DNA from 2 places in the Oceanimonas sp. AH20CE76 genome. Region 1 is predicted to be linked to the other one. Evidence: predicted binding sites of a transcription regulator. Region 1 holds the regulator's gene; the other holds the start of a gene.
What was found. Region 1 encodes sigma-54, which starts transcription at its own class of promoters, with help from an activator protein. Its sites were predicted from a motif close to TGGCACNGTTTTNGCTT; they were not measured.
Positions count from the first base shown of each region.

Region 1 (3,411 bases):
TTAAGGACAGCGTTTTCAGATGTTGTTTACATTCCTGCTCCGGCACCAGCAGCGCAAACACCAGACCAACCGGCTGATTGTCGATGGCATCAAATTCTACCGGTTCGGCAAAAGTCAGCAGTACCGCGGTCGCCTTGTTGTCATTGCCAATACGACCATGAGGTATGGCAATGCCATTACCGATGCCGGTAGTGCCCATCTTTTCACGGGCCAGCAAACAGTCAAAAAGCGGCTGGCTGCCGATATTCAAATGTTCGGCAGCCAGCTCGCTGATAATTTCCAGAGCACGCTTCTTGCTCGTGCAGGGAACTGCACTGCGCGTGCAGTCCCTGCTTAGTATGTCGGCGACTTCCATGGTTACTTTTGCTTGAGCTTCTCTTTGTGTTTGATGATCTGACGATCCAGCTTGTCAATGAGTCCGTCGATGGCGGCATACATATTTTCATGCTGGGCGTTGGCAAACAGCTCACCACCACTGACGTGCAGTTTGGCTTCGGCAATTTGCTGCATTTTTTCTACATTAAGGATGACGTGCACATTGGTAATGTGGTCGAAGTGGCGCTCCAGCCGGGTAAACTTGCTATTAACATAGTCACGCAGTGCATCTGTGATTTCTACATGGTGTCCGGTCAGGTTAATTTGCATAACGTCTTCCTTCTGTCGTTGCCTTTAAACCAGGCGTTTACGCTGATTGGAAGGGGGGATGGCCAGTGACTCCCTGTACTTGGCGATGGTACGCCTGGCCACCTTAATCCCCTGCTCGGCCAGCAACTGAGCAATCTTACTGTCACTCAGCGGCTTGGCCGGGTTTTCTGCTCCGACCAGCTTTTTGATCAGAGCACGAATTGCCGTGGATGAACATTCACCACCATCGTCGGTGCCCACATGACTGGAGAAGAAATACTTAAGCTCAAACACGCCCCGGGGCGAGTGCAGAAACTTTTGTGTGGTCACGCGTGAGATGGTGGACTCATGCATCTCTACTGCCTCGGCCACATGGTTCAGCACCATGGGCTTCATGGCCTCTTCTCCATACTCAAAGAATGCCTGTTGTTGTTCAACAATACAATTGGCAACCTTGAGCAGCGTCTCATTTCGGCTGTCGAGACTTTTAAGGAACCACTTGGCATCCTGCAGATGATTACGAATAAACTGGCCGTCTTCACTATTGCGGGGCTTGTCGGCAAGTGCGGCATAGGTCTGATTCAGGCGTACCTTGGGCATGGCCTCCGGGTTGAGTTCCACGACCCAGGCACCGTTGCGTTTGGTGACCACCACATCCGGAATAACATATTCGGAGCTGCCCTGAATAATGCTGCTGCCGGGGCGGGGTTCAAGCTGCTGGATCAGATTCAGAACTTCTCTCAGCTCGTCTTCTTTCAGCCTGGTCTTGCGCTGCAGAGTACGGTAGTCGCGGTTACCAAGCAGATCCATGTGCTGTTCCAGCAGCAACCGGGCTTCTGCCAGCCAGGGGGTGCTGGCGGGAAACTGGTCGAGCTGAATACACAGGCATTCCTGCACGCTGCGGGCAGCTACGCCGATGGGATCGAAATGCTGAATGCGTTTGAGCACGGCTTCTACTTCGTCGGCTTCAATGCCCAGCTCGTCGGCCGAGGCTGCAGCTAACAGTTCGTCAATATCGGCGGTGAGATAGCCTGCATCGTCCACGGCATCGATAATCGCAAGGGCAATGGCCTGATCGGTATCACTGAAGGGAGTCAGGTTCATTTGCCAGATCAGGTAATCCTGCAGCGTTTCGGTGGTTTCTCCCTGATAGACATTATCTTCCAGCCCTTCCGGCAGACCGGCACCACCACTGACCGGAGAGGCGGTATAAACTTCCTCCCAGCTGGTGTCCATGGGCAGCTCTTCAGAAAGCTGATTACGTTCCATGGCGCTGTCTGCGGCAATTTGCTCCTCGTTGCGATTATCCTCAACCCTGATACTGTCCGGCTCCTCCTGCTCCAGCAGCGGATTACTGTCCAGTGCCTGCTGAATTTCCTGCTGCAGCTCAAGGCTGGACAGCTGCAGCAGACGAATGGCCTGTTGCAGCTGAGGGGTCATGGTCAGCTGCTGGCCAAGGCGTAACTGAAGAGTCGGCTTCATGTATGCTAACGTCCTTCCATATCAACCGCGCGAAGCGGTGCCTTCAGAGGCTGAATTGTTCACCAAGATAGACTTTCTTGACCTGCTCATTGGCCAGGATTTCAGCTGGTGTGCCAGCAGCAATACGGTGCCCGTGGCTGACAATATAGGCCTTTTCACATACATCCAGCGTCTCACGCACATTGTGATCGGTGATCAGTACGCCCAGGCCTCGATCTTTCAGATGTAATATAATTTTCTTAATATCAAGCACAGAGATGGGATCAACGCCGGCAAAAGGTTCATCAAGCAGAATAAAGCGCGGATCTGCCGCCAGTGCCCGGGCAATTTCCACCCGCCGGCGTTCACCACCGGACAGACTCATACCGAGACTGTCACGAATATGGACAATATTGAACTCTTCCAGCAGCTGTTCCATTTTTTCGTTACGGCCGTCGGCGTTCAGATCTTTGCGGGTCTGCAGTACGGCCATCAGGTTATCGGCAACGCTCAGGCGGCGAAAAATGGACGCTTCCTGAGGCAGATAGCCAATGCCGGCGCGGGCCCGCACATGCATAGGCTCATGGCTGATGTCATTGTCGTCTATGGTGATGCTGCCTGCATCCCGCTGCACCAGGCCTACAATCATGTAAAAGGAAGTGGTTTTGCCGGCCCCGTTGGGCCCGAGCAGCCCCACTATCTGGCCGGTGTTCACGGTCAGGCTGACATCAGCCACTACCTTCCGGCCTTTGTAGCTTTTCTGCAGCCCGCGTGCTTTCAGTCTGGCCATGGTCAGTCGTTACTCTGGTTGTCGAAATTCTGTACCTGCTCAGGCAGGAAAATAGTGGTGACCCTGTCTTTGCCACCCTGGCTTTCGGCTTCCATCTGCTCCTTGTCGATAAAGTAGCGAATACGGTAGCCAGTGACGATATTATCGTCCTGCTTGAGTTCGGCGTCCCGAATCAGGGTGATGGTGCGGGCGACCATGTCATAGCGAATTTCCCGTGCCTGTGCCTGTACCGGCTTGCCGTTATTGAGCACTTGCCGGTAAGTAGCCGGATTGCCCCTGGCGGTCATGGACTGCAGCCCCTGCTCATTGCGGATCACGACCAGTTCACTGGCACGCACATCTATGCTGCCCTGTTTCACCACTACATTATCGGTAAAGGTCACCTTGTTTTCGGCCAGCTCCACCAGCTGGCGGCCAGCGTCTATGGTAACCGGCTGACGATAGTCACTGTCTTTGGCCTGCACCTGACCCAGGCCCAGCAGGCCGCCAAGACTAAGGATTAAAGTAAGTTGCCCGGGTTTCATTCAGTAGTTCCA
Region 1 is NZ_CP155481.1:2,914,235-2,917,645, reverse strand. Features, by position in the region: gene ptsN (PTS IIA-like nitrogen regulatory protein PtsN) at 1-355, opposite strand, end outside; gene hpf (ribosome hibernation promoting factor) at 358-645, opposite strand; gene N2M06_RS14315 (RNA polymerase factor sigma-54) at 670-2,106, opposite strand; gene lptB (LPS export ABC transporter ATP-binding protein) at 2,150-2,875, opposite strand; gene lptA (lipopolysaccharide transport periplasmic protein LptA) at 2,878-3,399, opposite strand; gene lptC (LPS export ABC transporter periplasmic protein LptC) at 3,368-3,411, opposite strand, start outside.

Region 2 (3,411 bases), 1.3 Mb from region 1:
TGGTAGTTAGGCAAAAAACCGTTAAGCATCGTTACTCCGTTGCCGATAGTACATAAATCATGACTGGTCCCATCTTTGCCGCTATGAAGTGGCACTGGCACATGGCCGGTGTTAAGCTAGAACCATCGTATTTTGCTGCATAAAGCATGCCATTGAACTGGCGGGCAGACAGCTAAATCTCATTCCGGAGGCTGAATAATGGCGGGTGTACTCGACTCGGTAAACCAGAGAACACAACTGGTGGGGCAAAACCGGCTGGAACTATTATTGTTCAGGCTTAACGGTCGCCAACGATTTGGCATCAACGTATTTAAGGTCAAGGAAGTGTTGCAATGCCCACGGCTCAGTGGCTTGCCTCAGCGTCATCCGGTTATTCGGGGTGTATCCAATGTTCGTGGCCAGACCATTTCCATTATTGACCTGAGCAAGGCCATGGGGGGCCGGCCGATAGAGCAAACCGAAGACAGCTTTGTCATTATCTCCGAGTACAACCGTTCGGTGCAGGGGTTTCTTGTCAGCTCGGTAGAGCGCATCATCAACGTCAACTGGGAGTCGATCTTGCCACCACCCAAAGGGGCCGGTCGCTTCAACTACATGACGGCCGTCACCGAAATAGACGGTGAGCTGGTGGAAATTCTCGATGTGGAAAAAATTCTTGATGAAATTTCTCCTGCCAGCACAGATGTTGACGCAGCGATTATTGAACGCTCAAAAGAAAATGCTGTCGAGCACAAGCCTGTTCTTATTGCAGATGATTCTTCTGTGGCCCGCCGTCAGGTAGTAAAGGCGGTTGAATCTCTGGGGCTTAAGTGTATTGTGACGGAAAATGGCCGGCAGGCGCTGAACAAGCTCAAAGAACTGGCTGCCAACGGTCCGATTCATGAGCAGTTATCATTGGTGATTTCCGATGTGGAAATGCCAGAAATGGATGGCTACACGCTTACCGCCGAGATTCGAAGTAATACTGCTCTTAAGGATCTGCATGTTATTCTGCATACCTCACTCAGTGGCGTATTCAACAAGGCGCTGGTTGAAAAGGTCGGAGCCGATAATTTTATCGCCAAGTTTCAGCCTGATGAGCTGGCCAGTGCAGTCAATGATGCACTCTAATTTTTGAAGGTGTAATAGCACGGATGAAAAATTTCACCGACGAGCAGTATTTGGCGTTTTGCCGGTTTCTTGAAAGCAACACCGGTATCGTCCTTGGAGCCAGCAAGCAATATCTTGTTAAAAGCCGGCTTTCACCGCTGATGTCTCGTTTTGGTATTGAATCCATGGGAGTGCTGATAGAGCGCTCCATGCAGCCTCGGGAGCGTGAACTGAAAACGGCCGTGGTCGATGCCATGACCACCAACGAAACACTTTGGTTCCGTGACAGCTACCCCTTTACTCAGCTGAGTGACCGTTTATTTCCGGAGTTGGCGAAACCCGGTAAATCACTGCGTGTCTGGTCTGCGGCCTGCTCATCGGGGCAGGAGCCTTATTCCATTGCCATGACGGCACAGGAGTACATGAGCCGGCGGCCGGGTGCCTTGCCGGGGCTGCAAATTATTGCCACTGATATTTCAGCCACCATGCTGGAACAGTGCAAACTGGGCATTTATGACAGCCTGTCTCTGGCCAGGGGCCTGTCTCCGGAGCGACGCAGCCGGTTCTTTACCGCGCTTGATAATGGCCGTATGCAGCTGCAGCCTGCCATTCGCAATATGGTCAGCTTTCGGCCCTACAACCTGCTCGACAGCTACAGTTCGCTGGGCAAGTTCGACATTATATTTTGCCGTAACGTACTGATTTACTTCTCTCCCGAGAATAAATCCAAGATCCTTAACCAGTTTGCCGGCTCTCTTAATCCGGGGGGCTATCTGCTGCTGGGTGCGTCTGAGTCACTTACCGGTCTTTCCGACAAGTTTGAAATGATCCGCTGCAGCCCCGGCATTATCTATCGCCTTAAATAATTTCACCTTGCCGTCCTTAAAGCACCTCAGTGTTAACTGAAGGTGCTTTTTATTTATGGCACGACTCTTGCTTTACTTTTTCCTGTGTGAGTACTTCAGATTCCGGTCACTATGACGCAGGAGGGTGGCGGTGACGATTTCTTTCGACAAGGCATTTGGCGTGCATCAGCATGCACTGGTGGCCCGCTCCGACAGAGCCGAGCTGCTGGCCAGCAACCTGGCCAATGCTGACACGCCCGGTTATAAGGCGAAAGACATGGACTTTCAGGCGGCACTGAGCAAGGCACAGGGTTCTCAGAATTTCTCCCTCAGCCGCACCAATAACCGTCACTTTGCCGTGGATCTGGCACCGCCGGGCACAGTGCAATACCGGGTGCCCAATCAGCCCGATACCGGCGACGGCAATACGGTGGATGTACAAACCGAGCGTACCAGTTATATGGAAAATGCCCTGCAATATCAGGCCTCGCTGGAGTTTCTTAACAGCAAGATATCCGGCCTGCTGAAAGCCATAAAAGGAGACTCGATGTGAGCCTTTTTAAAGTCTTTGATATTTCCGGCAGCGCCATGAGCGCTCAGTCGGTTCGTCTTAATACCACCGCCAGTAATCTGGCCAACGCCGACAGTGTCAGCTCCAGCATTGATGAAACCTACCGTGCCCGCAAGCCGGTGTTTGCCGCTGATCTCGACCAGGCCCTGTCGGACCGTCAGGAAAGCGTCGGCGTCAAAATCATGGGCATCGTCGAAACCGACAAACCCCTGCAAAAAGAATTCAACCCGGATCATCCCATGGCTGATGCCGAAGGTTTCATTTTCAAGCCCAATGTGAACGTGGTGGAAGAAATGACCGATATGCTCAGCGCCTCACGCAACTACCAGACCAATGTGCAGGTGGCAGACGCCGCCAAGCAGATGCTGCAGCAGACTCTGCGGCTGGGCAAGGGGTAATCATTCATGCAGGTTAATCAAGACTATCTTAACGGCCTTAAGTGGCCCGGTGAGCAAAGTCCGGCGGATAAAGCGGCTGATAACAGCCGTGCCCAGCTGGAGCAGGAAGACTTTTTTGCTCTGCTGACCCAGCAGCTGGCTTATCAGGATCCGTTCAAGCCGGCGGATAACTCCCAGATGATCTCACAAATGACGTCTTTCACCACGGCTGACGGCATTAATAACATGAGTCAGCAGCTTTCCGGGCTGAGTGAGGTCATGACCTCCAGCCAGGCACTGCAGGCCTCCAGCCTGGTGGGGCAGAAGGTGCTGGTGCCCAGCTCCATGACCTACTGGGACAATAATGAACCGGTAGACGGCGTTGTGGTAGCGGGTTCAGGAGCCTCCAATGTGCTGATTCGCATCGAGAATGAAAAGGGCGAGCTGGTGCGCACCATACCGCTGGAAGGCGATCAGCGCGGCAACGTCAACTTCAGCTGGGACGGCATGAATGACGCCGGCGAGCCGG
Region 2 is NZ_CP155481.1:980,882-984,292, forward strand. Features, by position in the region: gene flgA (flagellar basal body P-ring formation chaperone FlgA) at 1-29, opposite strand, end outside; gene N2M06_RS04770 (chemotaxis protein CheV) at 199-1,110, shown strand; gene N2M06_RS04775 (protein-glutamate O-methyltransferase CheR) at 1,134-1,955, shown strand; gene flgB (flagellar basal body rod protein FlgB) at 2,086-2,487, shown strand; gene flgC (flagellar basal body rod protein FlgC) at 2,484-2,903, shown strand; gene N2M06_RS04790 (flagellar hook assembly protein FlgD) at 2,910-3,411, shown strand, end outside.
Region 2: a site for sigma-54 is predicted at 2,012-2,028, ahead of flgB (flagellar basal body rod protein FlgB). Genes of this name have one in related genera too.